One region of the Paenibacillus sp. 7516 genome, then DNA from elsewhere that is predicted to be linked to it. Evidence: riboswitches for the same ligand, from Rfam matches in the RefSeq annotation. Region 1 holds a riboswitch; each other region holds the start of a gene.
The links. A riboswitch is a leader RNA that binds a small molecule or an ion and turns the genes downstream of it on or off. The one in region 1 is predicted to bind cyclic di-AMP.
Positions count from the first base shown of each region.

Region 2: another riboswitch for cyclic di-AMP. It lies ahead of CHI14_RS29040 (C40 family peptidase); the one in region 1 lies ahead of CHI14_RS14265 (hypothetical protein).
Region 3: another riboswitch for cyclic di-AMP. It lies ahead of CHI14_RS08385 (C40 family peptidase); the one in region 1 lies ahead of CHI14_RS14265 (hypothetical protein).
Region 4: another riboswitch for cyclic di-AMP. It lies ahead of CHI14_RS00710 (3D domain-containing protein); the one in region 1 lies ahead of CHI14_RS14265 (hypothetical protein).

Region 1 is NZ_NPBI01000013.1:14,742-22,940, forward strand. Features, by position in the region: gene urtD (urea ABC transporter ATP-binding protein UrtD) at 1-373, shown strand, start outside; gene urtE (urea ABC transporter ATP-binding subunit UrtE) at 351-1,046, shown strand; gene CHI14_RS14240 (nitrogen regulation protein NR(II)) at 1,082-1,738, opposite strand; gene CHI14_RS14245 (Rha family transcriptional regulator) at 1,796-1,999, opposite strand; gene CHI14_RS14250 (urease accessory protein UreF) at 2,257-2,958, opposite strand; tRNA gene CHI14_RS14255 (tRNA-Leu) at 3,382-3,464, shown strand; gene CHI14_RS14260 (glutathione peroxidase) at 3,601-4,077, opposite strand; cyclic di-AMP (ydaO/yuaA leader) riboswitch at 4,447-4,619, shown strand; gene CHI14_RS14265 (hypothetical protein) at 4,738-5,133, shown strand; gene CHI14_RS14270 (HAD family hydrolase) at 5,306-5,989, shown strand; gene CHI14_RS14275 (Nramp family divalent metal transporter) at 6,154-7,449, opposite strand; gene CHI14_RS14280 (organic hydroperoxide resistance protein) at 7,811-8,199, shown strand, end outside.
Region 2 is NZ_NPBI01000048.1:16,039-24,237, forward strand. Features, by position in the region: gene rbsK (ribokinase) at 1-960, shown strand, start outside; gene CHI14_RS29030 (c-type cytochrome) at 1,034-1,390, opposite strand; gene CHI14_RS29035 (GNAT family N-acetyltransferase) at 1,556-2,068, opposite strand; gene CHI14_RS29040 (C40 family peptidase) at 2,360-2,830, opposite strand; cyclic di-AMP (ydaO/yuaA leader) riboswitch at 2,834-2,971, opposite strand; gene CHI14_RS29045 (hypothetical protein) at 3,232-4,074, opposite strand; gene CHI14_RS29050 (M1 family metallopeptidase) at 4,085-6,076, opposite strand; gene CHI14_RS29055 (YwhD family protein) at 6,178-6,681, shown strand; gene CHI14_RS29060 (transglycosylase domain-containing protein) at 6,867-8,199, opposite strand, start outside.
Region 3 is NZ_NPBI01000007.1:241,165-249,363, forward strand. Features, by position in the region: gene CHI14_RS08365 (X2-like carbohydrate binding domain-containing protein) at 1-666, opposite strand, end outside; gene CHI14_RS08375 (alkaline phosphatase family protein) at 1,153-2,718, opposite strand; tRNA gene CHI14_RS08380 (tRNA-Leu) at 3,034-3,118, opposite strand; cyclic di-AMP (ydaO/yuaA leader) riboswitch at 3,481-3,612, shown strand; gene CHI14_RS08385 (C40 family peptidase) at 3,618-4,082, shown strand; gene CHI14_RS08390 (carboxymuconolactone decarboxylase family protein) at 4,163-4,492, opposite strand; gene CHI14_RS08395 (hypothetical protein) at 4,619-4,837, opposite strand; gene CHI14_RS08400 (hypothetical protein) at 4,956-5,285, opposite strand; gene CHI14_RS08405 (xanthine phosphoribosyltransferase) at 5,382-5,963, opposite strand; gene CHI14_RS08410 (YkvI family membrane protein) at 6,168-7,226, shown strand; gene CHI14_RS08415 (glycosyltransferase family 4 protein) at 7,336-8,199, opposite strand, start outside.
Region 4 is NZ_NPBI01000002.1:135,463-143,661, forward strand. Features, by position in the region: gene CHI14_RS00695 (M20 family metallopeptidase) at 1-270, opposite strand, end outside; gene CHI14_RS00700 (ABC transporter substrate-binding protein/permease) at 478-1,914, shown strand; gene CHI14_RS00705 (amino acid ABC transporter ATP-binding protein) at 1,901-2,626, shown strand; cyclic di-AMP (ydaO/yuaA leader) riboswitch at 2,890-3,089, shown strand; gene CHI14_RS00710 (3D domain-containing protein) at 3,092-3,766, shown strand; gene CHI14_RS00715 (polysaccharide deacetylase family protein) at 3,897-4,688, opposite strand; gene lpdD (prenylated flavin chaperone LpdD) at 4,840-5,181, shown strand; gene CHI14_RS00725 (PspA/IM30 family protein) at 5,306-5,977, shown strand; gene CHI14_RS00730 (DUF350 domain-containing protein) at 6,073-6,474, shown strand; gene CHI14_RS00735 (DUF4178 domain-containing protein) at 6,498-7,004, shown strand; gene CHI14_RS00740 (DUF4247 domain-containing protein) at 7,016-7,750, shown strand; gene CHI14_RS00745 (restriction endonuclease) at 7,878-8,168, opposite strand.

The DNA.
Region 1 (8,199 bases):
AATTGGACTGCAAGACCGCGTGTATACACGGGCAGGAGCGCTTTCTCACGGCGAGAAGCAGTGGCTGGAAATTGGCATGCTGCTGCTTCAGGAACCGCGCGTGTTGCTGCTGGACGAACCGGTTGCCGGGATGACGGACGAGGAAACACATAAAACGGGCAGGCTGTTACAGGGGATAGCGCGTGAACGTTCGGTCGTGGTTGTGGAGCATGACATGGAGTTTGTCCGTGAGTACGCGGCAAAAGTGACCGTGATGCATGAAGGGAAGCTGTTGAAGGAAGGTACCATGGCTGAGGTGCAGGAAGATCCCAGGGTGGCTGAAGTCTACTTGGGAAAAAGGAGAGATGACCATGCTGTCGCTGCAACGAATTGAATCGGGCTACGGGGAAAGCAATGTGCTGCGTGGTGTTAATCTGGATGTTCTGCCTGGACAGGTGGTCTGCCTCATGGGCCGGAATGGTGTCGGCAAAACAACGCTGATGAAAACGTTGATGGGCCTGCTCAAAACAAGGAAAGGGGCCATCCACTGGAAAGGGCAGGACATATCCGCTTTGGAACCTGCCAAACGTGCCAAGGCAGGCATTGGATATGTTCCTCAGGGGCGTGAGATTTTTCCTCAGCTCACGGTAAAGGAAAATCTGCTGCTCGGTCTGGAGACATCTGCGCCTGGGGTGAAGACGTTTCCTGAAGATGTGCTCGCGATGTTTCCGGTCCTTGCGACCATGTATGGACGGCAGGGCGGTGATCTGAGTGGTGGCCAGCAGCAGCAGCTTGCCTTCGCGCGAGCGCTTGCCTCACGGCCTGGACTATTGTTGCTGGATGAACCAACGGAAGGCATACAGCCTTCAATTGTCGAGGATATTCGGCAGGTCATTCTGCAAATCAAGGCGAAGGGCGACATTTCGGTGCTGCTCGTCGAGCAGAGCATTGATTTTGTACGCGGGGCTGCGGATTTTATCTATGTCATGGACAAGGGAGCAATTGCGCTGCAGGGATCCCCGGAGGAATTGGATATGTCTCAATTTGAACACCACCTGTCCGTATAGGAGAGGTGGTTATTTTTTTGCTTTTTTTGTTATGCTCAGGAGCGTTTATCCAAAATGTTGGAGTACTTCGGGTATAGCCTGCGGATGCAGTCCGGACAGATGTCGTGTGTGAATTCAGCATGGGTATGTCTCTCCAAATAACCTTCGACTGAATTCCAGACGTCCTGCTCATCCTTAATCTGTTTGCAGACGGCGCAAATGGGAAGCAGTCCGCGTAGTGTCCGTACTTCGGATAGAGCAAGCTTCAATTGCTGTTCAATTCGCTTCTGTTCCGTGATGTCTGTATGCGAGATCAGAGCTAATCCCATCGGAGAAGGAGGATCCGTCTGATGCAAGGGCGTCAGCTCCAGCCTAAACCATCGAAGGTCCAGGTTCGCAGACTGTACAGATATGTCATATGTATGGCAGTGAACATAGGGGTGTTGAATCTTCTCTAACTTTTGAATAATCGATGAGTTCTCCGTTTCCTCTTCCTGGGCTACCCATATCTGCAGCAGCTGAAGATAATGAAACGTTTCGCAAGAAGATCGGTGGGTGTCGGATTTTTTATATTTCGAGAGATGCAATCGCCCGAGTCCGTTCTGCCATGCGGTATTGCAGCTGCAAATTCTCCAGTCGCGGTCGACGATGATGAGTTGATGACGTAGGGATTGAAAGGATAACCTTTCAAGGTCAGTTGTAAAGAAGCTCATGAATAGGCCCTCCTTGGCAATCAGTTAAAGGATCGGGATGGCAAGGTAATGGCAGTGTCATCGTAGTTCATCCGAAATTTGCAAAATGTCTGCGACCTGGTTTCGGAAACGAGTGGCTTTTCGTGTGCCATGGATGAGATTGGATAAACGATACGGCGGGATGTCGTGCTTCTCGCAAAACGTTTTTTGGTCCATCTGCAGCTCCGTTAAGCGGCGTTTGATGGCCCATCCGAACGGAGTCACGGGTTTCTTTTTGTTCAAAAGGGTTCACCCCTCATAGAAGTATTTCAACCCGCCTTGGGCTGTGTATAATAGAGGGAGATGCGAGCTGTTCATTACATTATATACGTATTTACGTCATGTAACAATTATAAACGACGAAAAATAGTGTATTTACATCAAATAATGACGTAAAAACGTTGTGTTCTATAGGCATACGAGAAAAAGCACGTCAGCAAGGAGGTTGCTGCGTGCTTTTTCGTTTGGGGAAATATGAGGGGAGCTTGAAGGCGGTAAGTTCAGGCGCGATAAGCATGCAGCCCTGCGCCAAGCATGTGGAAGCTGGGGAACAGCGATTTCATGGACATTGAGGTTGGCTGTGCCGGTCCATCCGCAGCGGAGGCGCTAACGGTATTCCATTCATGCTCCAGGTCTGCGGCCAGGCGAACCAGCAGTTCCTGGGTTGTTTCGTTATGCATGGGGAGGACTTTGGAGGCTTCGGTTATGCATGCATTCATGGCTGAGTGCAAGTAACCCATTACCGCTTCCTCGACGGGGATATCGAGGTAGTGGTTGATCCAGGCGTGAACAGTAGAGAGGCAGCCTACAGACTCGTATTTGGCAAGGGTGTGTTCGAGCTGGCTGAATTCAATCCAGGGGTGGAGAGCCCGGGCCAGCTTGATCAGTCTTTTGCCCATGGCAGCGGCTTGCTCCCTTTGATCAGAAGGAGTCCGCTGAACGTGAACCAACTTGTCAATGAGAGCTGTTCGCCATGTGTCGTTATGATCCGTTGCGCTGTAGATACCCTTAATCGCCATGCCCTCAAGTCGAACAATACTGGGATGCAGCTGGCAGCGCATGAAGGATTCCAGATCATCGGCATTTCGGATGCTGCCTTCAGCGATGTGTACATCCATACCAAACGAATGGGTAAAACCTCCGACATGAATGGAGGAATCAAGCAGTTTGACATAATCGAGCAGCTTATTCCCACGGTTCACGGTCTTTCGCCTCCTACGTTCGTGAAATGTTATTTTATATAACATTAGTATTGATATCTGAATCCTTTTATGTTTAAAATCCGAATTATATGATATATATAATCACATAAACATCCGTATTTTGTCAATGATTTCTTATTTTAAGTTTTGTTTATACTTTAATGTTATATTATGTGACCTATTTTGGTTAAAAGTTCAAAAAATAATGTTAAGTATATGATATATTTTCTTATGAAGAGCCAAAATTAAAATGAAGATGTATAAAAGAATTGAAATTTAATGTATGCAGCAGTTAAAAGATCATGACGATAAAAACCGATATTTGGAGGAAAAACACAGGTTCAAAAGTAGTTTTTATAAAAGTGCTTTACTTTTATAATGTAATCCTGTATAATCATTTTTGTTGCCGATTATTTACGACATGCGGTCGTGGTGGAATGGCAGACACGCTATCTTGAGGGGGTAGTGGGCGTATGCCCGTGGAGGTTCGAGTCCTCTCGACCGCATCATATTGTACGACAAAAAGAGGTTTTCCGTATATGGAAAACCTCTTTTTTGCGTTTGGAACAACATAAAAAAGGCCATTCACAGAGAACCGGACTTTCTCTGGTTCCATGTTGATTATGGCCTCTCCATGTTAATCTATTTCAGCAGTTTCTCAATATCAGCCTCAATTTGGTCAGGAGTCGTTTTTGGAGCATAACGCTTCACGACACGTCCGTTCTGATCGACAAGGAATTTGGTGAAGTTCCACTTGATGGCTTTGGATCCGAGCAGTCCAGGTGCCTCTGTTGTCAGGTGTTGGAATAGAGGGTGAGCGCTTGAACCATTGACATCAATTTTCTCAAACATAGGAAAGCTTACACCGTAGTTCATCTGGCAGAACTCAGCAATATCGTCGGAAGATCCTTTTTCCTGAGCAAATTGGTTACTTGGGAAGCCTAGTACTTCAAATTGCCGGTCTTTGAATTTGTTATAGAGTTCCTGTAGGCCTTCAAATTGCGGGGTCAGACCACATTTGCTCGCCGTATTTACAATCAGCAGCACCTTGTTGCGATAATCGGACATCTCGACTTCCTGGCCCCGAAGGGTATTGACTTTGTAGTCATAAACGGACATGATCTGTCGCCTCCATATCGTATGATGGGTTAATGATTCCTATAGCTATATTATATTGCTTACAATTAGATAATGCAAAATTAATCATACAAAATATCTATTCTTACTAACAGAAATCCTAAATTACAGACGTTTTTCATAAGGACGAGAATTAGCGAGCTTCATAGAGATGGATGGAGAATAGATTGGTTGTAAGCGATATCATTGATATGTAATGCCTTAAATTCGTCCATTCGGTGATCTGACCGGACTTTACACTAACATGTCGCGGGTGTATGATTCATATCGTAATTTCTAATTCAATTAAACTTAACATGAACAACGAAACAAACGATAATATCGCTCTGGTCAATATATGAAACAGGAACGATGTTTTAATCGCTGAGTTTCCATTCATTCATGGGTGGGAAACGGGGGAACCAATCGGAATGGCTGTCATTGCAGCTAATCCATGGGGTGAATTTTTCGGTGCAAGCCGGAAATAGGGCGACTCTCGCGCCCGAATCCGTCAGCTAACCTCGTAAGCGTTAAAGGGAGAGGCAACAAGCCGTACGCATATTCATGGCGTTTTCGTCATGGGTTATTCAAGAAGCGTTCGGGAGGCCTTGGTCCCCCACGCTTCTTTTTTGTTGTCTTTTCACGCCAAGGGAGGAACGAATGATGGATAATGAGATGATTTTAGTAACAGCACCGAATGAAGCAGGCCGCAAGTTTATCAAGCTGCTGATGTACAAAAAAATGCCGTTTGCCGTTCTGACCAATAGTGCAGGAGAAGAACGGAAGCTCCGCAGAATCGGAGTGGAGAACGTCATTCGCATGAATACAGCTGAAGCTCAGAAGTGGTTTCTACCGCAGTCGAGCGTAGGCAATGTTTTTATCTTCGAGAACAGTCTGAACCTGACCTGCCGCTATTTGCAGATCTGCCGTTCCTGGACCTCCAAATCACTATGTGTGATTACGGAACAGAGTCACCCCAAAGGCATTTACCGAGGGATGGGAGCTGACCGCATTGTGTATTCCCTTAATGGAGAAGTTGGCTTCTTGCTTAATGGTTAATGTGATAGCTGCCGATTGATCCGGTGTTAGGTGCCTGTTATAATTGAACTTGTGGAAAAACGGAATTCTGAGGAGACTCATGCATGATGGTGGGTCTTCTTTTTTATTTGAGCATTAATGTACATTGCTGATTTATAGAGATTGCGTTCATGGCTAACAAGGAGGAATAGGCGTGCCGGATGTACGGGGGTTAAAATGGTTGTTCTTTGATGTAGGAGATACGCTGGTGGACGAATGGGAGCCGGTAGATGATATTATAGGGCAGTTTGTAAAAGAAGCCTGCTTGCTTGGATATCCGGTGAAAATAGAGGAAGTGCGAGAGATATTTGCCTCCTGTTACCGAAATTATGAGCAGTGGCCCATGAGGGTAGCCATTCGAACGCTGATCAGCGATGAACGTCATAGGGAGCAGATCCAGGAGAAGTTGAAGTTCCGGAAGGAACTGGAGAAACCCTTCGCTTCTGCTGACGCGGTGTTGAAGGAATTGTCATTCCATTATCGAATCGGGATCATCGCCAATCAGAGTCCAGGGACAGCTGAGCGCCTGGAGAGCTACGGTCTGCGGAGGTACGTGGATGTACTGGCTTGCTCGGCAGAAGAAGGTGTATCGAAGCCGGATCCGGAACTCTATGCTGTGGCTTTGAAGCAGGCGGGATGTGAACCCGGGGAAGCAGTCATGATTGGGGATCGGATTGATAACGATATCATTCCTGCCAAGAAGCTGGGGATGCGAACGATTCGGATTTTGCAGGGCTATGGTCGATTTCAGCCTGAGCTGGAGGGCCAAGAGCATGCAGACTGGACGATCGAAGCCTTGGAGCAGCTTATTCCACTGCTTGTGCCTTCTGAAGGTTAGTGGATGAAATTAAAAAGAGATGACTTTCGCGTCATTAAATAAAGGACAAGGCAAGTGTACGGCAAACTAAAAGGCTGATCCCCTCAAGTATATTCTTGATAAGGGATCAGCCTTTTTTTAATGAATCTATGGGCAAGAATAAAACTGTTTACCGCATATTCAGATTAAAACAGCATGATGGTCTGGATAATCAGATAAACGTTCAGAACCACAATTACGGCAGCGATGATCCAAGAGACGATTTTGAGCCACAATTTGTTGGCGAATGCGCCCATGCTTTTCTTGTCACTCGTAAACATCACAAGTGGAATAACGGCAAAAGGCAGCTGCAACGATAGAATAACCTGGCTCAAAATCAGCAATTCTTCCGTTCCGTGTTCTCCGGCGATAGCCGTCACAATGACGGCAGGGATGATGGCAATTAATCGGGTCACGAGCCGGCGAAGCCAAGCCGGAATCCGAATGTTCAGGAAACCTTCCATGACAATCTGCCCGGACAGTGTACCTGTAAGCGTAGAGTTCTGACCTGAGGCCAGCAGAGCGACACCAAACAGGATACTTGCAATGGTTGTGCCCAGCAGAGGTGTGAGCAAGTGATAAGCATCGGCAATCTCAGCGACCTGTGTCATGCCTGCACTGTGAAATACAGCGGCTGACACAATGAGTATGGCGGCGTTGATAAACAGGGCCAGGGTTAAAGCGATAGTTGAATCCATAGTGGAGTAACGAATGGCTTCTCTTTTCCCCTGAGTTGTCTGTTCGATCTGCCGGGTCTGCACGATGGATGAATGCAAGTACAGATTGTGCGGCATAACCGTTGCTCCAATGATTCCGATGGCAATATATAGCATCGCAGGATTCTGTAGTATCTCGGCACTTGGTACAAAGCCTGTGAGTACCCCGCCCATATCCGGTTTGGCAAGAAATAGGTCAATCCCGAAGCAGAGGGCGATGGTTGCCATCAGCACGATGACCAGTGTTTCCAGGGCGCGGAAGCCTTTATTTTGCAGCAAAAGGATAATCAGAACATCCACAGCCGTAATAATGACGCCGTATAACATCGGGATGTTGAACAGAAGCTTCAGTGCGATGGCTGAACCAATGACCTCAGCCAGATCTGTAGCAGCAATGGCCAGTTCGCACAAGGCCCAGAGCATAATGACAACCGGCATACTGAACCGTTCGCGGCAAGCTTGGGCCAGATCCCGTCCGGTTACAATACCAAGCTTACCTGCAAGTGACTGTAATACGACGGCCATAAGGTTTGAGATTAAAATAACGGATAATAGCGTATAACCGAACTGGGAACCGCCGGCAATATCTGTTGCCCAGTTACCCGGGTCCATATAGCCGACAGCGACCAGATAACCGGGGCCGACAAAGGCGAGGAATTTTTTCCACCAGACGGCGTTTTTCGGAACTTTCATAGAACTGTGCGCTTCCCCGAGGGAGGGAGCCATGCCTGCTGCGGCTAATTGCTCAGCCGAAGGAGAATTGAATGGATTTTTTTTACTCATACATGTTCACCTGACTTTTTAATAATAATCGTATTGATTTTCCTTATGATGAGGACCGGGGTCATTCACTTTTATATGTCTGAAAATATATGTCGTTACTTACATTGTACTCATTCAATAATTTTTGTCTAGTGCAACTTTTATGTAGATGGACAAAATGGCGTTATCAGGATGGAGGGCTGATGCATGAAAATGACAAAGATGCAGAAGCTGATTTAGTAACCCAAAATCCGTTTCAAAATAAGCCAGAAGTTTAAATTGAATTGTAGGCAGTAAAAATATTGGTGTAAAAGGAGAGATTCTAATGGAAGCTTTATATACAGCAACTGCGACAGTCAAAGGTGGACGTACAGGTTCGGTAACTTCATCGGATGGAGTCCTTAAACATGATCTGAAAATGCCAAAAGAGCTGGGTGGATCCGGCGGTGAAGGTACGAACCCTGAGCAGCTCTTTGCAGCAGGATACGGTGCATGTTACGAAAGTGCTCTTGCCAACGTGGCGCGTAAAGCCGGCGTTAAACTGGAAGATGTGACTGTAACAAGTAATGTATCCATTGGAAAAGACCCTGCGGATGACGGATTCCAGTTGTCGGTTCGGCTGGATGTAAGCATGCCGGGTGTGGATCATAGTCAGGCCGAGGATCTGGCTCGCAAAGCACATGATTTTTGCCCTTATTCCAAAGCGACTCGCGG
Region 2 (8,199 bases), on a different contig from region 1:
CCTCTGATCGCGGTTGTAGGCAGTCTCAATATGGACCTCGTGGTGAAGACCGATATCATCCCGGAAGAGGGAGAAACCGTAAGCGGTGAGGAGCTTCACTATCTGGCTGGCGGCAAGGGGGCTAACCAAGCCGTTGCTGCTGCACGTCTGGGTGGACAGACCACAATGATTGGAGCAGTGGGTTCGGACGGTTTTGGGGAACGCTTGCTGCACAGTCTGACGGATAGTGGGGCAGATGCCTCGCAGGTTCGTGTATTGGAAGACACTGTAACAGGTACAGCATCCATCTGGCTATCCAAGGGAGACAACCGGATTATCGTTATTCCTGGAGCGAATGGACAAGTGGTGCCGGAGATGCTGGAAGAGGCGGATACGGTAAAAAGCCTGACTGCAGCCGCAGCGGTGCTGCTGCAGCTTGAGATCCCGCTGCCAGCGGTTACCCGCGCCGCCGAACTGGCGGCAGAAGGCAGCGCACTGGTGGTGCTTAACCCGGCTCCAGCGGTGCCGGGTCTGCCCCAGGAGCTCCTGCGGTGCGTCGACGTGGTCACGCCGAACCGCAGCGAGCTTGCCGTGCTTACCGGCCGGGATGATCTCCGGCCGGAAGACGTGGATGCGGCGGTCGCAGAGCTCGCCGCATCGCTCGGGGCCGCTGTCGTCACGACGCTCGGCCCCGAGGGGGCTGTGTACGCGGCAGCGCCAGGCGGCCGCGTACAGGCAGGGCGTGCCGGCGCTTGCCGTGCGCCGGGCTACGCCGTAAGCGCCGTCGATACGACCGGCGCTGGCGATTGTTTCAACGGCGCGCTGGCTGTGGCCCTCGCGCGCGGGGAAACGCTGGACGCGGCAGTAGGCTATGCCATGGGAGCGGCCGCGTTATCCGTAACGAAGCTCGGCGCCCAGCCGGGGATGCCATATGCACGTGAAGTGGAAGCCTTTTTGGCAGAACACGCAGCTAGAAGCTGAACGATATGACGAAGAGGCCCGTACCATTCCCGAGAGGGAAGGCAGGGCCTCTTTGCTGTGTATTTCATGATCCTTATTTCTTCTCAGCCAGCCACATCGCGATATTGGCAATTTCCTCGTCCTTCAGTTTGTCTTTGAAGGAAGGCATGCCGCCTTTACCTTTGATAATGGTAGAGTAGATCTTCTCCACATCATCCTTGCTGCCGATGTTTGCTAGAGCAGGTCCTACGCCACCTTGAAGCTGATCTCCGTGACACGTGATACAATTGGCTTTGACCAGTGCTTCAGCCTGTCCGGCATCCATTGCCACTTCCGGCATGGTTGGTTTCGCTTCTTCAGCCACTTCCTCTTTCCCTGGAAGCGTAAACATTAATACAATAGCCAATGCGCATGCTGCAAAAAATACCCCGCTCATGATCCATTTGTGCATCCGTTATGTCCCCTCCAGAATGAAAGATCATCTAAACTGAAACTGTCCATATCATTATAACGGAACCTGTTAAGACATCATAGCATTTTGTGGTAATTTTTTGAACTAATCACATAAACGGGCATGAATTTCTTTGGCTTACGCGGTTTAAGGGTTAGTTTAAGATTAGCGGGGTCCTTCATAGACCATGCAATAAAAAGGCATCAAACCGCTTGGTGTCTGTCGTTCATACGTATCCTGGGTGACAAATCCAGCCTTGTGATAAACGCGGATAGCCCGCGTATTCCAGGTGAGCACTTCGAGATCAATCTCATGATTAGGGTTCCGCCGAATGGCTTCCTTCACGATCGCAGAGACGAAGGCAGTACCGCGACCTTGTCCACACTGTTCAGGGTGCATACCAAGCCCAATTCGCGTCACGCCTTCAAGAGGAAAGAATTGAACGAATCCGCAAAGCTGATCCTGCTCTCCCAGTACAACTGCATATTGCTCTTTTCGAAGCTGCTCATCGCCGAATTCAACCTCCAGCGCCTTCATCTGTTCCCAGGGCAGCCAGGTATAGATGTTATAGGGTGGTTCATATGTCCAGCTGCAGATCAATGCTGCATGTTCTTCCTGCATCGGCACAACGTGAAACGTTACAGAAGCTTCATCCACACCACTGCACGCTCCTTTCATTGTGAACAAGCTACTTCTAGTCATACGCTAATCGTTTATAACATATGTCATTTCGTATTTAATCCTGATTTTACTCTACAAAAGAGGAGGGCATTTGGCAAGGTTTTGCTCCCTTGAAAAAAAGTGAAACAAAAGTTCCTGGAATTTCGTTTATATTACAGTAGGATGGGTAAAAACATTATAAGGGCACGGACGAAGATGCACAAAAAAACCGCCGGATACATTCCTGCGGAGAATGTACCGGGCGGTTGATTTATGCTTCGTTACAGTATGATGTTGCTCAGCTTGTCCCTAGTCGAGGGCCAGTGACTCATATGCGTCCGTGCTCATAATCCGTTTAGCGCCAACATAGCGGTTGGCCCAGTAGTTCTCACTCAAAGAACTAATGGTAACTCCTTTGGAAGACGAGGAGTGTGCAAACTTACCTTCACCCACGAAAATCCCTACGTGTGAAACCCCTTTACCCGTTGTATTGAAGAATACCAGATCGCCTGGTCTCATTTCCATGCGGGATACCGAGTCACCCATGTCGAATTGGGAACTGGATTGACGAGCCAAATCGATGCCCAGCTTTTCGAATACATACCGTGTGAATCCAGAGCAGTCAAAGCCGTTAAGCGTTGTTCCACCACTTTTGTATGTAGTTCCCATTGCTGAATCAATTACTTTATCCATTTTTGAATCTGCGAATGCGCTGCCTGCTCCAAGTGATAGTGCGAATGTTAAGCTGAGGACAGCTGCTGTTAATTTCTTTTTGAACAAGAGATATACCCCTTCCAACGCCTGCGAGGTTAGCTTAAGGATTCGGTTGAAGGTCCCCTATGATCCCTCTGTAGCAAGATCAATTCACCCATAACTGGTTCCCCCGCTTCCCAGGTGCCAGGAATTTGGCTATGCTAGTTGTGCACCTGCGAAATCAAGAAATGACGATTTAATTTTAAGTAGTTACAATTCATAAGGTAAAGATTACAAAGTTGTTACTAAAAACTCACTGCGATTATTGTAACAGAGGAGTAAGCCTTTGGCAACGTTTAACAAGAAAATTAGCAAAAAAAACCTCGACCTTTGACGGGGAAAGGTCGGGGTTTACGTTTGTAAAGCGTTAACATTGACATAAGTTTACATGAAGATGGTAACAATTTTTGCGCGGTTCATTACACTTTTTAACCTTTGGAGGACTTGGACTGCCACAGACGGAAATGAGCGCATATCTTCCATATATCGAGCAAACATCTGGCGAGCGGATAGGTTTGTTGCAGGATGAGACCGATGAGACCTGTCAGGAACCACGACGCAGATGTGAAGGCACCGAAGATGAGCAGATGAATTCCTCCCAGAACCACTGCGATACCGATGAGAGGAAAGATATGACGCAAGGCAAGCAATAAACCGAGAAATGTACCTTTTACCCCACCCTGATCCTCGGGAGCTGTAGCGCCAAACTGCATATATAACAAAGCATGATGTATGATCCATCCATATACGATCCATCCGGCTATATATGGAATGCCTGGCAGGAGCAATTGCAGCGAGTGGAATCCATCCAGAAAGATACTATACAGCTTGGGGATCAGCCAGTACGCAGGCAGCAGCAATAATAGCGTTTTAATGAAATGAAGCAGCATCATCGGTTTCCACAGTGCCTTGATCCCTCGTACAAAAGGAACACGTTCTTCTGTATGATTGAAGTGTTGTAATGAATAGAGCAGCCCTGCCTGGATGAGAGGGGTAATCAGCATGCGGAGCAGGAGCATGGCCCCAAGTATCCATAAATAGCGATGCACCTCGGGATGGGTAGACAGACTGAGCTGACTTTCCATTTTGAATAAAATGGTACTCAGCTCCCCGGCGTCAGGGTCCGGATAGCGCAGCAGCAAGGGAATGACAGCTGATTGCACCATTTTATAGATGAAGTAACCCCATACCAGCTGATAGAGAAATAAAAGTGCCACAATGAACATATGCTGACGAACGAGAAACCAGCCCTCACGTATTTTTGCTTTCACTGTCTCCACCTCACCATGACAGACCTCCGAATATAGCTTCAATAAGCTTGGTTACACTCATGCTCCAGCGGAACTTGGACGGTTCATCCAGACCGGCTTTCAAAAAGTTATTCATATGACGGTTCTCCAGCACAACGGTATATAACGGATCGGTCATGGCCCAGGATACAGGCGAGCTGTAAGTTAACTTGTACGTAATTCGACCGTTACTGCCATCCCACTCCTTGGCGACGATGTGTCCATCTTCAAAAACGATACGAACGGGTACTTTCTCGTAGTCGCTGCCCTTCTTTACTAATGTTACCGATGATTCGTACAACGTTTGACTGTCTTTCTCAATAGGCTTGACCTGGATATTCTCCACGGCGAAGTCGGCCATCCCGTCCCCATATACGTATTGATTAAAATAATCAGACCAGGATTTACGCGTCACTTGTTCCACGACCTTTTGGAAATCGGCCGAAGTGGGATGTTTGAACCGATATTTTTTGACATAAGTTGAAAGGATGCGTTCCATCGTTTTTGCCCCTACTTGTTGTTCGATGCCCAGCAGCACAAGCTTGCCCCTTGTGTAAACATTGGCTGCATAATGATTCTGGGAATCAAACTTCCAGGACTCCTGCGTGAGTGAGGCAGGTGAGGTAATTAAGCCGGATTGAACTGGGAGATTCGGAATAAGTCCGTATTCCTGCTCCATCAGTTTGTCTTCTGCGTAAGAGGTGAACCCTTCATCCAGCCAAGCTTCTTCAAATTCATTGCTGGCAACCATACCATAGAAGTACTGATGGCCAATCTCGTGTACAACCGTGCGTTCCAGATCATAGCCTGGTGTAGTGTCGTCCGCGCCGAAGGCTGTAACTAAGGTAGGATACTCCATGCCGCCTGCTCCATTGCCTGTTTTTGGGGGAACAACGATAGAGAGCGTGGAATACGGATACGGACCAAACCACTTGCTGTAATTCGAAAGAGCTGCTTTGGCTGCATAGAAGTAACGTTCCTTCAGATCCTGGTGGGCCGGGTCCAGATAGAGCTTGATTCGTACACCTGGCACGTTGGGAGTGGAGTAGGGTTCCTCCGCATAAACAAAGTCGGGTGAGGCAGCCCAGGCGAAGTCATGTACATCGTCAGCATAGAATTGATAGATCTTCTCGCCGTTTTTTATAACGGCCTGCTTCGTTGGAAACCCGGTCGCGGCAACCTTGTATGTTTCCGGTACCCGAATACGCACACTATAGATGCCAAAATCCGCATAAAACTCGGAATTCCCGTGGTACTGATGCAGATTCCAGCCCTCAGCCGTACGCCCCCGCGTGCCTGCAGGCTCGTATACACTGAGTTTGGGGAACCATTGGCCCGCCATAACGAAGTTCTCAGCGGTTCCCATACGGGCAAAGATTTTGGGCAGCTTGACCTCAAACCGGGTGTGCAGTGTAATGGTTTCCCCGCCCTTGACCGGTTTAGGCAATCTAACTTTTATGAGCGTTTTGTCTTTCATGTTTCCGTCATCCGGCTGTACATACTGCATCCGGTGCAGGAGGGAAAGCCCGTCCTCTGTTTTCATCTCTGTAATATTCATGGAGCCGTAACCGTCCGTTGGCATCACATCACCGCGAAGCTTCCCGCCGGATTCCTTCATAAATGTTGTGTCCGTAGAAGAGAATGCATTGGGGTATAGGTGGAAATAAAGTTCGCTGACTGTTTTTTTACCCGGATGAGTCCAGGTCAGCGTCTGCGTTCCCTCCAAAACATTGCCGTCTACCAGCTTCACATCCATGTGATATTCCACCACGCGGTTGCTGAACACCTCAGCAGTAGGTGTCTGTACACTTTCTGGAGGTGCCGGAGTTTGGAGCTTTGCCGGAGGCTTGCCCAATTCCGGGGCGAGCGTTGGCAAGTCGGATGTCGTAGAACGAGTGTGATCCAGAGTGATCCATATGGCTCCGGTAAACACACACAGGGCCAGAATTGCAGTAAGCCAGCTCTTGGCGCGTAGTGGAATCATCGTTAAATACCTCCCGTTGACAAGCATCTACAGCATGTATATGTTTGCAATGGGGCGATTATTAGTTAAAATATTTGTATCAACCCTTGGAGGCTATAACTATGGATCAAAACGAGCAAAACGGCAAAAAACAGATTGCCTTGAATATCGTAAGTGCCAAGAGCAAACATAAAGGTTTCGGTGCAGGCTCCATTGATCTGAACAACCTGTCACCGGTTATTATTGATAATGGCGAGGCAAAGATTGATATTGGTGCCATGCATGCAAAGAGCAAGGTAGAACGTGGAATTAAGTTTTCGACGAATCGGGAAGATGTACCTAACGGTCGCCAGGTATGGCTGGTTTGGGTGGCCGTGGACCGTACGGAACAGGGACAATTGTACGGTGGAGCAACAGCGTGCGAGATGTGGATCGATACCGAGGCGAAACGAGGATGGAAGCTGTTGGCTGACCATGTGAACCGGATGGATTATGCAATGAAACGCCGCTTCATGCTGGATGAGCTTGGACCAGAGGATCGTGCTGCTCTCAAGAAGCTGTTGATTACACACAATGAAGAGTGGTGGAACGCTTCTCCGGATGAACTAAAAGAAGCACTTTCCTGATAAAAGCCTTATATGCTGTTTTCTTTAAAAAAGAACATGAAAAGCCCCGGAACCGAAATGATCGGTTCGGGGCTTTTGCTTTACAAGTGGGGCGAGGTTTGGAAATAGTTGAACAAGACTGACCTGCAGAAAGAACCTGAAGCCGGTCAATCACAGTGACGTAATTAAGTCATTACGTAGTTGCGTCATTCTACCCACCAACGTTTAAAGTCTCTCCACCAGGAATGCTTTTCTTCCTGGATTCCTTCTTGATTCTGTACCTCACGACTTCCTTCATTCTTTTTGGGATCAGTCTTCTCCGTTGTCCCGCTACAGGTTTCTGTCGGTTCTGTGCCGTCAATGAAAACCTCAAGCCGTTTCTCTTCACAGCCATTACCCGCCAGTTTTCCGGACTCGGGATCAATATACACACTGACCACATGATCGGGAACAGGGAAGATCTTAGGCGGCACACTCGCAAGAGCCTGTTCTGTAAATTGGGCAAACATTGGTGCTGCACGGCGTCCATCCGACGTGGAGATGGCTTTGCCCTGATCATAGCCGACCCATACTGCGGTGGAGAGTTCGGGGGTGAAGCCAACCATCCAGGCATCCGTATTGGTCGTACCGGTTTTGCCTGCTACGGGGCGCTTAATCGTTGTTGCAACCCGATTCCCTGTACCTCCATTTTCGAACACACTTTCCATTAAACGTGTCAGTACATATGCTGCGGCGGGTTCTACCACATTCTCGGCCTTGGTTTGTGGTGCTTCATAGATTACACGTCCGGCTGCATCCGTCACCTGCAGAATGGCGATAGGAGGCATCCGTTGTCCACCGGCAGCGATGACGGAGAAGGCAGAAGCCATCTCCAGTGGGCTTACGGGCGAGGTGCCCAAGGCGAGAGAAGGGACGGCACTCAGATTGCTTGTAATCCCTAGGCTTTTGGCCATATCCACAACCTGATCCGGCCCGATCTGCATTATCGTATTGACCGCATAGATATTGTCCGAAGCAGCAATTGCCTGCCTTAGATCAATTTCCCCCAGATACTTATCGCCGAAATTGCCAGGTTTATAGGTCTTGCGATCATTGTCATAGTGAAACAGGGTTGGTTCGCTATTGAAGATGGAGGCACTTGTCAGCTCTTTGGATTCCAGTGCAGCCAGATACATAATAGGCTTGAATGCAGATCCCGGCTGGCGTGTCGTCGCCAGGACATGGTTGATCTGATTGTTCCGGTAGTTTTTGCCGCCTACCATAGCCTTGATATAGCCTGTACGAGGATCTATGGACACGAGAGCTGTCTCCAGTTCACTGCTCGGATCCATGCCTTTGGCTACAGCGTCTTCAGCTGCCTTTTGCACACGCAGATCCAGAGTGGTGTATATATTTAGTCCTCCATGGTCCAGCATTGCTTCACTAATGCCCAGCTCCTTGACCGCAAGGCTGCGAATGTAATCCCGGAAATAAGGCGCGCTTTCTACTGTTTTCCGTTCACTTTCCGGTTTAAAAGACAGCATTTTCTCATAAGCCTTG
Region 3 (8,199 bases), on a different contig from region 1:
CACATCTCCTCGTGCATCCCGGCTCAGATTGTTAATGCCTGATCCTGGAGTCACGCTGTCGAATTTGACAAAGTTAATGCCCCACTCGCCCAGTAGATCTGCGATGGAATCGATGTATTTCTGAGCACAAGGATTCGAAAAATCAATCTTGTAGGTATACGCATTCCAAGCATCCATCACGGTAAGCGGCTGGTAAGCAATATCCTGCATCCTGCAAGCTCCGCCCGTCCCATAAATCTCGAGGTTTTTATTGTATGCATCAATAGACAATCCGGGAATCAGATAGATCCCGATCTTCTGACCATTGTTATGAACATAGTCGATAACCTCCTGGAATCCGTTCGGATACAGCTCTTTGTTAGGAATCGGTCTTCCGTATTCATCATTATCTCCGTTCCATCCAGCGTCAATATTGATATATTCATAGCCATGAGCCTGTAACTTCTCTCGCATGGCATCCGATTGCTTCTTGATGCTCTCTGCTGATGTCCATTTTACGGAAGGGTCATACACCTGCATGCTGTAACTGCTCCAGCCCATGTACGGTTTCTCAGCCAATTTTGTCTCTGCCGCTGCTTCAACCACACGACCTTTGGTCCCTGTAAAACCAAACTGAACTGCTGCAAAGATGAACACCAGAAAAACCATCGCCATCCGATTACCCATTCGCTTCAAATCATCCCTACCCCCTCTGAAATAGTGAATTCAAACCAATAATGATAGCGCTTTCCTTACGTGAAAAGAATAGTGGATGTATTATGCTCAGGATAGGTACAATTCGGAATTTTGCGTACATTTCACCATGAAAGCGGGGGTACAACAGCCATAGAACAGGCATTTCTCCAAATAGCACTGGGTCTATATCCTAAAGAAAGTTGGAGTGGCTGCCCTAGGGGATTAACCGATGCCGCAAATGAAGCAATATGGACTGGCGGAAGTTGATGTCATCTATTCGAAAAATGTTCTGACGTACAGAGTATTAATCAACGCAAAAAACCACCGGTATAAACTATACCGATGGTCTCATAATCAAAAGATACGATCAGACAACAGCAATTCGAAGTTAAAGAGCATATCAAGGTGGCTTCTCTTGCCTCGTATCGGTGCGACCAAGCTGAATACGTTGAACGAGCTACTCCAGCTGTTTATTTATCAATGCACTATTGGTTTTCTTTGAGTCTTTTGGGTCAAAAGGTTAAGCAAATAATCTTTTAAATCCACGATTCGTAAATACTCAGGCTTTTGGTCTGTTCCGCTGATAATCAAGGGAACAAGTGATTCCTGTTTACGAATTGATCCGTGGCCTCCTCCGCCCTTGTGCGTTGGTGAACTGCCGCTGGTAAATTCATAGCCCGGTTTGGCCGTGACAACCAAAAATTCACCTTGGTGTGAACGGAGCGAGCTTGACAAGCGTTTCAGGACATCCGGATACTCATCGTATTTCAATGTATGTTTAATCTTGTTTGTGCTTAAGTCCAGTACCTCTTCATCCTGTTCGACCGTCCATGATTGGTTGTATGAATCGGTCAGGTTACCTCCTGATTTAAATCGGAGCTGTTTGCCTGTGGATCCCTGAACTGCGTAATTCCACTCATTTTCTTTCCAGGAAATAAAGTCAATGCGTGGATCATCCTTTAGCAGGTTTGCTGTATCTCTAAGGGAACGGTCCGCCTTCAATGAATATATATAGGCCATTGTTTCATTGACGGCAAGAATGAGTTCAGTCTCCTTCGATACAGCATCACCCGGACGCATAATATTGGCATCTCCAAGCAAAGAGGGCAGATCAATGACCGCATTCTGATCTTCAGGCAGAATACGGGTCATTCCACTGTCACCCGCAATGATAAAGATGGCATTTTGCAAAGCTTTTTCCGGAGAACCGAATGTTTGCAGTACGGATTGAAGCTGCTGATCTAACTCCTTCACTCCACGAAGTCCCGTAGGGCCTTTCTTATGTAACTCCCGATCTAAATCCGGTAAATAGACAAACAAAAAATCCGGTAATTTATTGGATTGAATTAAATATTTTAAGGCTTCAATCGCAAATTCATTATGAATCCCCATTCGCTTCGTTAGACCATCCGGCAAGTCTTTAATCCCTTGAAACGGATTAGACAAGGCACCCAGGGACAGTAAATCCGGCCCTTTCACATCAATCTCTTTGGGTAAAGAAGCAGCTGCCTGAATCCATTGAGGTATCGACAGCTTTTGAGCGGACATCCCCCTATATATCAGGCCATTGATTGAACCCGACTTTAATCCTTGCCGGGCAAGATCCTCATAGATCGTAGGTAAATTTCTGTTCAAATGACTCCCGTTTAAATGAATTAGAGCATCCGTCACTACCGGATGCACTCCTTGTTTGAGCACTTCCGTCGGGCCAGTTCCGTACATGATCATTTTTTTGTTGTCCGCAGAATACCAAGTCAAACCCGGCACACGGTGAAGGTCCGAATATGCACCGGTAAGCAAGGAGCTGTCAATCGTGACGGACATCGTGGGAAAAGAACTGACCAGGTTTTTATAATATTGCCCGTGTTTGATCAGGAATTGTAAGGCAGGAAGATCCTGCTTGCCGATTCCTTCGTCGATCGCCTGATACATTAAAGAGTCCACCATCAGGAAAATGACTTTTTTCGCATTGTTACCATTAGCGGAATTTATCCGCATCAAATCCTGTTCTTTAGGTTTCGAGCTCTGACATCCGATAAGCATGGCCAATAACAAGATCCAAGGTAATATCCGAATCCCTTTTTTCCTCATAGACAATTCACCCCATTTATGTACATTCTGTCTTGGAAATCTTGGGGTTATTCGAGGTGCTTTTTGCCAAGAGGCAATGGGACCTGAAGAAGTGCCTGTTGTTCAACAAAATCCTTTTTCAGCCGGCGCTCCAAACAGAAGCTCGACTTGCATACAGCTATTTTGTTTTTCTCATTTGATGAACAGCAGCATCTCTAATGTATAAAAAAACAAAAAGGTTCCCAATCTGCCAGAAAAAGCAGATCAGAAACCTCATGTATGAATTGATGCGGTCGAGAGGACTCGAACCTCCACGGGGGGTTAGCCCACACGGACCTGAACCGTGCGCGTCTGCCAATTCCGCCACGACCGCATATGGCATATCTCCGAGATAATCTATCGCGGCGACAAGAAATAATATATCATGTGAAATTTAAGGTGTCAACAATTAAATTGAAAATTATTAGACCTACGATAACCGAAACTTATAAAATCTGGTCGAGACCTGACTTTTTCTGTTGAGAATGAACCTTACTATCCTCTTCGACTCCAATTTACTTATTTGTCCAATTTATGTGCCGATGAAACACAAATTACGTTTTTGTCATCATAAATAAACATGGAGAACTACAACTTTCCACAAAAAGTCTTGAATTCCGTTAACATTGCAGAAGGAAGAAAGGTTTGACAATTACGCATTTATGCAATATAGTTTCAAAAGGTTACAAAATATTAATTATTCATTTGCCGAGTTTCATGTTTGAAAACGGGGGAACCATTTTGGGTGAATTATTCTTATACATAGGAAATATAGGGAACCTTCTACCGAACCCTTAGCTAACTCCGTAGGCATCGAAGGGAGAACATTCATTTTGAAAAAACTGATCATTTCTATTTTTGGCGCAGCCGTTCTATTTACATCTGGTGCAGCAAGCACTGAGGCGAGCAGTATCAACACCGTCGTTAACAACATGAATGGAATACCTTACAAGTGGGGCGGCACAACGCTGGCCGGGTTTGATTGCTCTGGATTTATGAGATATATCTTCCAAAAATATAGCATTGAATTGCCACGTACTTCACAGCAGCAAGCCAAGGCAGGTACTCCGGTATCCAAAGCCAATCTGCGCACAGGTGATATGGTATTCTTCAACACTTCAGGCAGTGGCATTTCGCATACAGGCGTATACATCGGGGGCGGACAATTCGCTCATGCTTCCAGCAGTAAAGGTGTCAGCATCACCAAAATGTCGAATCCCTATTTCAGTGACCGCTATGTAACAGCGCGCCGGGTGACCGGACAGTTTATGTATAACAAGATGCTTGGAAAAATATAAGTTAGACAGCAAAACAGGCTCTGGATCATTCCAGAGCCTGTTTTGCTGTCTTATTATTTAAACTCAACTACCGAACGAACCTAGTGCAATGCTTTTTGCACACGCATTGCACCTTGAGACAGCGCGTGACCGCCGCCAACCGCTCCGGCTACCGCAACCGTCTCCATAATCTCCTGATCGGTTGCTCCCTTCGCACGGGCCTCTTCTACGTGGTAAAACGTACATACTTCGTTATTAGCAAACAATCCGATGCCGAGGGCAATCAGCTGCTTGGTTTTGGCATCGATGGCACCTGACTGAAAGCATTCACCCGTAAAATCGTGATACGCTTTGACTACGCCAGGCAACACATCACTTAATTCTCCAATCTGATCCTTGTAGGCATGTACCTTATCATTCATCAATGTCATGGCTACCCGCACATCCTCTCGGCTGATAAGTTTACGAATTCTCGCTGTACCTATCTTCTCTCCCGAGCGGCGGAATTATGCCAAACCAACCATGGTAATTCCATGCATCCGTCTCCAGAGTGGACTCTATTCATCAGCCGGACTTTGGCGCGGCTCGCTAAAGAGCTGATAGCGATAGCTGCGGTCCAGCTTGACCACACGTCTGTTCTGACGACGGATAAGTACCTGTTCCCCATCCCATGCAACGACAATCCCGGTCACATCGTTCGATTCCAGACCATCCCGTACCACTCTTACTTTTTCACCCGATAAACGCAGTGCATCCAATTCTGCATCACTTATCATGTCTATGGCTCCTATATTCCAAAATAGTTTACAAAAAGAGACCTAAATGAAGAGTCATTTAGGTCTCACGTGACTGTATTGGACTGTTATGTCATTCGAAAAATATCCCGACTGAAAGTTACCGCTGCGCGTGCTCTTTGCTGTCGTTCTTCTCGAACCAAAAATCAAGCACTTTGGCGGACATCACACGTTCTTCAAGGTACTCCACTTGATGTGGTGTAAATTGTTCTTTCCAAGCGAAGGACAACTCTTCACACAAGCCTACAATGGTCAGCAACTCTGACCAGGCAACATAGCGTTTGTACCAGAAAAATTGAGGATGTTCAATCATATAGGGATAAAGGTCATCAAATTCCGTATGTTTACAATCCAGGGCACGTTCAAAATGAACTTTCGACTCCGCCAGCTTTTCAATAAAAAATTGTTCTGATGCCGGTTGGTTCCCCATGGTGTTGCCTCCTCTCCCTAACATAACCCCATTATAAATGAAATCCGCGTTCATGCAAAGGCATTGTTCAAAAAATAGGCTTTTTCCTTTAAACTGTCACATTTGGTTATCGTCGAATTGCACGGTTCCATCATTCAGTGAACGAATGCGCACCAAGGCTTCCACAGGAATGCCCTGCTCACGGATCGTTCGTGCTCCGGCCTGAAAACATTTCTCGACCACGACACCGAATCCGACGAGTTCCGCGCCTGAACGTTCAATGATTTTAATGACACCGCGAGCAGCATCTCCGTTGGCGATAATATCGTCTATAAACAAAATACGGTCGTTCTCATGAATATATTCGCGGGATACCATAATATCGGTTACGATCCCTTTGGTAAAGGAAGGTACGCGTTCACAGTAGGCATCGGGATCTGCCAGAAGTGTCTTTTTTCGACGGGCAAATACGAGCGGAACCCCAAGTTCATGTGCTGCGGCAAAAGCAACCGGAATCCCTGAAGACTCCACCGTTATGACCCGTGTCACTACACTTTCACGAAAGCGAGCGGCAAACTCGCGGCCCATCTCCATTGTCAGTGCAGGATCAATCTGATGATTCAATAATCCGTCCAGCTTCAGCACCTGATCCGAGATGACTACGCCTTCTTGTAATATTCGTTGTTTTAATACTTCCATAATTCGACCTCCCAAGCCTATCCTATGAGGTAAAAGTATCATAGATGAGGCTGTCAGTTCAAGCGAAATCGGCTTTCCTCCATCATTGACCGATTCTGGGGACGTAAAGCTTCTTTCAATTGTCATGAGTTACCAGGGTCAAGCATACCTTGTACCATGGTACCCGCATGTCCAAACTATTATGGGGCCTGAGAGGGGAAACGCATGAAACAGGCATTCCGGGTGCTGCAGATCGCATTTACATACATCGGAACGGTTGTAGGAGCAGGCTTCGCGACAGGGCAGGAAATATTGCAGTTTTTTACCCAGTATGGCAAATGGGCCACCATCACCATTGGCTTATCGACCATACTATTTGTCTGGCTGGGCACCAAAATGATGCTCATCGCCCATGATACCGGCTCCCGCTCTTACGAGGACCTGAACAAGCACCTATTCGGGCATAAGGCTGGAAAATGGATTACCTGGATAACGCTTCTGATACTTATTGGTGTAAACAGTGTAATGCTCGCCGGAGCAGGCTCTGTCTTCGTGGAGCATCTTGGACTGCATTACCAGACTGGTTTGATTATTACGATAGTGGGAACGTACCTCCTTCTTGGACGAGGCATCAAAGCCATATTGCAAATGAATAGCATTGTGGTTCCGATGATGCTCCTGTTGTCCATTCTCATGATTACAAGCACCATACACCATCCCGGTGCCTTACGGTTCGTTACGCTGACTACAGATACCAATCCTATAAAGGTGTGGCTGTCTCCACTATTGTATTCATCCTTCAATCTGGTACTGGCCCAAGCTGTTCTGGTGCCGGTAGGCAATCAAATCCGTGATCGTAATGTCTTGAAATGGGGCGGTGTACTCGGTGGAATCGGTGTAGGCTTCATGCTGTTAGCCGCCCATTTCGCCATGTCAGCCCAGATGCCAGGTATCATGCAGTTCGAAATTCCGATGGGGAGCATCGCCTTCCAGCTTGGATGGGCTGTGCAATCCGTGTATGTAACTCTGATCTTCATGGAAATATTCACAACATTCGTCGCAGATATCTATGGTATGACTCTTCAGGTTGGTCAGCACTTACAAGTACCCCCTAGATTAATTACATTAACCATTATGATGCTGTGCTACTCACTCAGCCAGTTTGGATTCAGTTCTCTCCTATCCATTCTCTATCCGATCTTCGGCAGCCTTGCCCTAGTCTGGGCTGGAAAATTGGTGATCGACCGTTGGGGAAGCTTTCGCACGAGACATAAAAACTTGTGAGGTATACCGCGTTCCAAAATGTATTACATTTCAATACCATATTCTCGCAAGCAAAAAGCCGCTGTTCTCACAGCGGCTTCTTCTGTTTATTTTATTTTCAGGGATGAATCTAGGCTTTGCTCGTGTATTGCAGGTACAACTTTTTCAGTTCATTAACCGATCTGCCCAAAGAATAGTGCGTTTTGGCCTTCTCACACGCTGAGCGTGCAAGTTCGTAACGATACGAGGGATCGACCATGACTTTCTCCAACGCCTCAGCAAGTGCCGAAGGATCCTCAGGGGGAACGAGCAGCCCGTTGCTGCCGTTTTCGATCTGTTCAGGAATTCCACCCACATCCGTACCTATAAGTGCAAGACAACTCAGTGCTGCCTCGGCAAACACGGAACCAAACGCCTCTGCCCTGGAAGGAAGTACAAATATATCGAAAAATGGCATGAACTCTTCCGGATGCAGGGTGTATCCATAAAAAATAGTCTCGTTATAGATGCCCAAACGCTGAGCCAACTCTTCCAAATCAGGTCGAATCGGACCATCCCCGATAATATGTAAAACATAGTCATGTCCTCGACCTTTGAGTTCCGCGCAGGCTTTGAACAAAATATCCAGTCCTTTGGCCGGGACAAGCCGGCAAACCGTAACCAGCTGCGGGATCGCATTATCATGAGGAATGGGTTTAAAACGTTTCTCATCAAATCCGTTCGGAATAATGCCAATAACGTCAGGCTGCTTCACATAAGGAGTTAAATACTGCCGAAAAGATTCGGAGACGGTTAACAACCGCTCTGCCTGATGCTCCAGCTCGCCGTAAATGGCAATCAAAAACTGATGATCCAGACCATCGGGCTCGATTCTTCCATTCAGAATCAACTCACGCTCATAACTGGAGTGAATGGTTTGAATGAGCGGTGTATCTGGAAATACACTTTTCATGGCAAGACCTGCAATGGGATGGTGAGCATGAATCAAATCATA
Region 4 (8,199 bases), on a different contig from region 1:
AATCTCGGGAAGTGCATCGTATTCGCATAACAGCGCTATGGTTGGTCCTTTTTTGGCAGCAGCGTAGGTGCCGATAAAAGCCGTACCCAGTCCAAGTACGGGAGCTTCTACTTCAAAACCGTGAAATACCAGTTCTTCCTTTAAGCGGGCAGAAGCGAGGTATTCCTCGTTCCCGAGTTCGGGATTGGCACCAATGTATGATGAAATCTCCTTAAAACGGGAAGCATATTGATCAATAACCGACAAAATTTGTGATTTGGTATGTGTCATCGTGAACTCCTTCGTGCAAAATGAAAATAATTTAGTCATTATATCACGTTTGCTTGGTTTTTTCAGAAACAAGTCAGGATTTGTAAGTTGAAAACTCATTGCATAATCATGCATTGTACTTTATAATGACTCAGGCATCAACATGAGGAAGCACATAATGTATGTAAGGGGAGAACAGGGTTGAAATTGATTAGTCGTTACACCATAATGCTGTTGACCTTTGTCGTTTTATTGACGGCTGCCGTTCCTTCGGCGCTGGCAAGTGGAACTACGGGCACTTCAGACAGTAAAAAATTGGTTCTCGGCACGAGTGCCGATTTTGCACCATATGAATTCCATAAAGTCATCGATGGCAAGGATGAGATTGTCGGATTTGATATTGCCATTGCCAAAGAGATTGCTGCCGATTTGGGCGTAGAACTTGTGATTGAAGATATGGGTTTCGACGGCCTCCTGCCTGCATTGCAGAGTGGACGCGTGGATATCGTTATTTCAGGCATGACACCGACAGAGGACCGCAAGAAAAGTATCGACTTCTCGAATACTTACTATAAATCGAAACAAGTCATCATGGTTCGCAATGAGGATAAAGACAAATACCCAACCATGGCTGAACTGGAAAATGAAAAGATCGGAGCACAAAAAGGTTCGATTCAGGAAACAATCGGACAAAAGATTCCTGGAGCCAAGCTGACGTCTCTTGATAAAATCTCGGACATTGTGCTTCAACTGCAAACGAAACGGATCAACGCTGCAATCGTTGAAGATACCGTTGCCGCAGGATACCTGGATGATATGATCGGACTTGCTCCTGCTGTTCCGGACGAAGAGCAGGTAGCAGCAGCGATCGGTATTCGCAAAGGCAATACGGAATTGCTGAATGCCGTTAATGGTACGCTTGAACGGTTGAAGAGCGAAAATAAAATTGATCAGATGGTAACGGAAGCCAGTCAATTAATGGCAGACCGTGAGGTCAAATCACCGAATATTTTTGAAGTATTCTGGCAATACAAAAGCTTCTATGCTACGGGGGTTGGTTATACCCTCTTATTGTCCGCACTTGGCGTAATCTTCGGGGTCATTATCGGTTTGATCATTTGCATGTTCCGGATGCATGATATGGCCGTTTTACGTTGGATTGGTACGGCATATGTTGAAGTGATTCGCGGAACGCCGATGCTGGTTCAACTGATGATTATCTATTATGGCCTTTCCCTGACCTTCGGTATTAATTTCTCGGCTCTTCAAGCCGGTATTATCACACTCTCCATCAACAGTGGTGCTTACCTTGCAGAGATCTTCCGTGCAGGGATTCAAGGAGTTGACCGCGGTCAATTGGAAGCAGCCCGTTCGCTTGGGATGGGTAGAGCTGCGGCCATGAGATTTATTATTTTGCCACAGGCTTTCAAAGCTGTACTGCCTGCCATCGGTAATGAATTTGTAACCATTATCAAGGAATCGTCCATTATCTCGGTTATTGGTATGGTTGATATCATGTATCAGGCAAGTGTAGTCAAAAACATTACGTACCAAGGAATGAATCCGTTCCTTATTGCAGCAGCCATATACTTTGTATTGACATTTATTTTGTCCAAGCTGCTGGGTCGACTGGAAAGGAAGTTGAGTGCAAGTGATAGACGTTAGACAATTACACAAATCCTACGACAAAAACGAAGTACTTAAAGGCATAGATGTCACGATTGGCAAGGGCGAGGTCGTTGTCGTGATTGGTCCTTCAGGATCAGGCAAAAGTACCTTCCTTCGCTGTCTTAACCTGTTGGAGCAGCCTACTTCAGGTGAGATTAATTTCGAAGGCGTATCGATCACGGATCCCAAACACAACATTAATGCAACGCGGGAGAAAATGGGGATGGTGTTCCAGCACTTTAATCTGTTTCCGCATAAAACCGTCGAGCAAAACATTACCATTGCCCCGATCAAAGTCAAAAAGCAGACTGCACAGGAAGCCAAGCAGATCGCCGCAGACTTGCTCAAAACCGTCGGGTTATTAGATAAAAAAGATGCTTATCCGAGTCAGCTGTCGGGTGGACAGAAGCAGCGGATTGCCATTGCCAGAGCGCTTGCGATGCAGCCGCATGTGATGCTGTTTGACGAGCCGACGTCTGCACTCGACCCTGAAATGGTTGGTGAAGTACTCGACGTAATGAAACGCCTGGCTGAAGGCGGCATGACTATGGTTATTGTTACCCACGAGATGGGCTTCGCCCGTGAAGTTGGTGATCGCATCATCTTTATGGATGGCGGTGTAATTGTGGAAGAGGGGACCCCAGATGAAGTATTTGGTCAACCTAAGCATCCACGTACGCGTGACTTCCTCGGTAAAGTCTTGTCATAGTCTTTGAGCACGTTCCAGTCAGTGAACCGGATTCAAATAGAAGAACAAAGAACGAAATCAAACAACCTTGCTGACGTCACGTTAGCAGGGTTGTTTTTTGTGCATGGATAAGTATCCAGTGCCGTAAAAGTAACGTTTCTGTCATCATTTCAGAGCCGCTTGATCGCTCTTTAATAAGAAAAATCCTTATTTCTAAGCAGCATAATGTGTTGTTTAAGACAGTTGGTAACATTTACTACGGACCCTGGTTACAAAATTGTGATATATTGTTCCTGCCGAAACTTCCTGAGGAGGAAGTGTGGAGGATGTAATGATGCAGACCGTGGAGGGGAAGATTGAAACGCACGCTGCTTGGGGTGAATTAGGGGTACATAACGCAAGACGAATGTAACAGAGACCTATAGGGTGGTTTCCTCCATCCGAATCCGACAACTAACTTCGCAGGCACAATGAGGGAGGAAGACCATGATTAAGAAGAGAACTATAGCCAAAACAGCAGCAGCCCTGCTGACAGCAGCAATGCTCATTCAGGCCGTTCCAGCTCACGCTGATTCTGTTCACGTGGCCAAAGAGGGGGATACCTTCTATACCTTATCGAAAAAATATGGAGTTGGACTGAACACACTGGTCAAAGCAAACAGTGATATTTCACCTTACAACATTTATGGTGGTTTGAAAATTACGATTCCTGGAAAAGCAAACACGGCCTCAGCTGTTCCAGCAGCGAAGAGCTCTACGGGGGCAAAGACGATTACGACAGCTAGCCTTGATGTGAATGCTGACGATAAAGTCGTTCAAGCCTGGGGCAAAACGTTTGACTACAGTAAGTCCATTGATGTGAAAGCAACAGCGTACTCTGCAGCCGCTTCCGAAAATGGTGGATGGGGTCCCGTTGATTACTTCGGTAATGCACTTGAGCTCGGCACGATTGCTGTAGACCCTAGTGTGATCCCACTGGGTACGAAGGTTCTTGTTACAGGCCATTCCCATCCGGGACTGCCTAAGCAGGCATTTGTGGCGACTGCCCGGGATATCGGTGGAGCGATCAAAGGGAAACGAATTGATATTTTCATTCCTGGGAGCCAGAAGTCTGTGAGTACATTCGGTTTTCAGGATGTTGAACTTTATATCTTGAAATAAGTATCAGCGCCAACAAAAGGGTGCCTTTACGACACGATTAACGTGAAATAAGGGTACCCTTTTTCTTTATTAAAACGCGCAAGATTGGTAGTTCCATAACTTGTGTGTTTCGTCTCTACTAAGCCGTGTATTATTTGCTTTTTGGCAATTGCAGCATTTCGTCCAAAGTCACCAGATTGAAGCCCCTGCATCGCAGTTCATCTATAATCTCCGGAAGTGCTCCAATGGTACCGGACAGATTGGAGCCCACGCCTCCGCCCGCATGTTGAAGAATGATGGAGCCTGGCTTGACTGCAGATAAAACATTCTGCTTCACTTGCTCTTTACTGAGGCCTTTCCAATCCAGCGAATCCACATTCCAGTTGACGATGCTGTATTGCTGTCTTGCGGCCCATTGCAGCTGTTTCTCATTAATGTCCCCGTATGGAGGACGAATCATTTTTGGTGTATACCCGGTCAGTTTACGAATAATGTCACCGGTATGTAGAATTTGTTTGCGAAAAGCATTCAAAGACAGCTTACTGAATTCAGGGTGGTTGTAACTGTGGTTCCCAACAATGTGACCTTCCCTAACGATCCGTCTGACGAGGTCGGGATGTTTCTCTGCGCGATTGCCAACAATAAAAAAGGTCGCTTTTACATTATATTTCTTTAAAATATCCAATACCTGCGGAGTGAAGCGCGGATCAGGTACATCATCAAAAGTCAGTGCTACCTGTCTCGTCGAAGGTCCGTTGGTCTTGAACGTATCGGCATATTTCTGCCTTAGCTGACCCAGTGTCAGCTGTTCATCCTCAGATAGATCCGGCTTTGCAGCAGGCATGCTCTCTGGAACGGGTTTTGCCAGCAGTTGTCCAGGTGAATAGCTTCCACTTATCAATATAAGGATCAGCATGGAGAATGCGATGAGGCGAATACGCATGATATAGCCTCCTTTGTCAAATTGCGTTCTCTTTGGTATGCCCGCGGTGATGGTCCATTATGCATAAATGTGAGAAGTTTCATTGTCCAATTCAGTCGATAAGCTCATAATTCCACCATTACATATACACACAAAGGATGGGTGGATTAGGATGAGTACATATGATTTGAAATCGGTTCGTTTGCAGGTCATTCAAGCTGGAGAGGATAAGATATTTTTGGTCACGGGTGGGAAAGCTCATATAGGGGCTGTGGCGACGTTTTATCCGGAAAGAGAACGCGTGGTGGGAACGGCAGTCCATATTCCGGGGCATAAGGAACAGGAATTATGCGAGCGCCTTGCACGTAAGGCTGCAAATTCTCTAAAGGTGACCGTAACCGTTATTATGGGCATTCACTTTGACTCCATTACGCGCATGCAGATCGATGAGATCGTACAGACGGCGGAGAAGCTGCTGGACGACCATTTAACCCTGGCGAATGATATAAAATAGTAGATTTTGGGTGACCCGGAATCGTGTTTTATGATTTTTTTTGGTAAAATTGAAACGGGATGAAGGTTACCACGTATGTATGATTATATACAAGGATGTAATATCGACTAGGAGGAATACCATAATGTCCATTTTCAAACGTTTGCGTGATTTAACGATGTCTAACATTAATGCCATTATTGACAAGGCAGAAGATCCAATCAAAATGACGGATCAATATATCCGTGATATGCAGGAAGATCTGGAAGATGCCGAGAAGGCTGTTGCTCAACAAATCGCGATTGAGAAAAAATTCAAGCAGCTGTTCGAGGAACAGGAAGCATTGGTGAAGAAACGTGAGGAGCAAGCTCATACCGCAGCACGTGCACAGAACATGGATCTGGCGCGCCGGGCTCTGGAAGAGAAAAAAGCTGCCGAAGTAAAAATGGCAGAATACAAAACAAGCTATGATCAGAACAAGGCTTCGGCAGACAATCTGCGCGGCAAGCTGGATGAAATGCGCAAGCAATTGACACAAATGAAAAACAAGCGTGAAACCCTGGTGGCACGTTACAATGCAGCAAAAGCACAAACCGAAATCAACAAAGCGCTGAACGGATTCAGTTCCGACACAGCTAGTGCTGGCATGAAACGCATGGAAGAGAAAATGATGCAAATGGAAGCACAGGCTGAAGCGAGCAACGAAATGTCTTCCAAAGGAAAATCACTGGATGAAGAGTTCGAGAAACTCGGCAAGGATCAGGCCGTTGAGGATGAACTGGCGGCACTCATGAAGCAGTACGAAAATAAGAACTAAATCTTGCATCTTAAGCAGGGTTCCTAGCGGAGGAGAGACAGCGTTTCTCCTTCGCTTTTAAATGCGGTTCATGTTGATAAGTGGGGGCTGTGTAAATGGATTTGAACATTTTGGCGATGCTGGTCTGGACATTATCTGGTTCGGTTTTGCTTTTTGTTTTGATGTATGTGGATTCATTGTTTACGAAGTATAAGGATTTTGCGGAAGTTAAGGCAGGGAACATGGCGGTTACGACACGGATGGTCATGAAGCTGTTTGCTCAAGGGTATGTGCTTGCCACTTCGATTTCGACAGCGGGTCATCTGGGTGAAGCGTTGCTTGTATCGGTTGTTTCATTTGTCATCCTGCTTATTCTGGAGAGCGTTGTGCACTTTATGATTCGCACGTGGGCCAATCTTGATTTGGACACAGGAATTCAGCAAGGGAAGACAGGATATGGCTTGTTCTCCGGTGCCTTACACATCGTGGGCGCATTAATTATTGCAGCTTGTTTATAAGATAACGAACGGGAGTAATGGGTATGAGTGTATGGAAACGGATTAAAGGAATACTAGCCAAACCCGAACCACCACGAGCAGAGAAAACCATGCTGGACCTTGAGCCTGGAGATATCTGTGAGGTCTCGCTCGTTACGTATGAAGTTGTGGGGCGGGTGCAGCATCGTGCCCGAAAAGCGGTGGTACTAACACTGCAGGACGGTACAACGTTTAGACATCTGCATGTAGAAGAAAGAGAATTGACACGTTATTCCCTCTATACGCCAATTGATGGGCGTCTTGACGCTCCAGACGAAGTACCAACCTTACTTGATCTGGACGGACGCGCGTATCATCTGGAGGAAGAATATGGAGGAATGGTTACCACTGCCGGCAGGACACCTTATGGTCAGGCTGGAGAGCAATTGGTTTGGCAGTACCAGTCTGATGATAACATGCTTCTGCGTGTGGAATGGCAAGACAGAAGATTTACTCTGTATGAAGGTGAGTCCATTCTTCCTGCGGATATCAAAGTGATTCGTTCGAGCTAGGAGAGGTTCCAATGAAAAAGCGCATGGCACTTGGATTAAAATTAATGCTGGTCCTCAGCCTTGTCATGTCCCTGTTGTCCGCGTGCGGGATGCCTTCCGTTCAGGACACTTATCCGCTTGAGTCTGTAAGTGGCAGTGGCAATACGACATCCTATGTGTATCGGGCTGCCGACCGTTCTGTTCCGGAAGTCGCTCAGGAGTTATCCGAACAGCGCAAACCTGATCAGATCTCAGCGGAAAATGAAGAGCGGATGTTCCTGGTGTATCAGGACCAGTATTATCATTTGCAGCAGGACCCGAACAAGAAGGAAGATACCTTAATTGAGGTGGATTCCAAGGAATACGTACGCCAGAACTATGATTCTTCCTTTTTACAGGGGTATTTGACCGCAACGCTCATTGGTAATTTGTTTGATTCCTTTGGCGGTAGCGGATACGGAAAGTACAGAGGGTACACCGATCGTGATACGTACAAACCGAATCAAGGTACTTATCGTGCACCAACAAGCAATGACAAAAAGGCCGCTCCGCCCATCACGGTTGATCGAAAAGGATCCATTACCCGGCGGGGAGGAGACACCGATACTAGTGTAGGCTCAGGCGGAGGATTGTTTAGCCGCAAAAAAGAACCGAGCACCGGCACCGTCGAACGTAACAAGAGCGGTGGATTGTTCAATTCACCAAAGAGCTCTTATAAGAAGCCCAAAACAAGGGTAGGCGGCGGGCGAATTATGAGGCGAAGGTAAAGATGAGATTTACCAGCCTGAAGAGTTTATAGAGAACAGCCACAAGGTAAGGCAGAATGAACCCTGCCATGCGAAAGCTCACTTTGTGGCTGTTCTTTTTGTTTTATATTAGGAAGTATAGATTTCATTAAGATCTGCGAACATGATTGGATTTACGTGTCCGGGGAATGGTGGAAGGTGGCTGTTTGCGAATCCAGCGAACAAAAGGGGCCATTCGTTCATTCTCTCGCAGTGCCTGAAGTTCTGTTAATTGGAGACGGATGATATCCTGGTTGGTAAACAGCGAATGGATTTGTTTATGACACGGGACACATAAATCAGCAGTGGGCATGAAAGTACCGCCCATTTCCTTGGGCGTGAGATGATGAACTGTTGTTTCCACAGGCTCTCTACCGCATAATTCGCATCGGTTGCTCATTTCTGCTCCTCCGTTCTTACCCCTATTATGG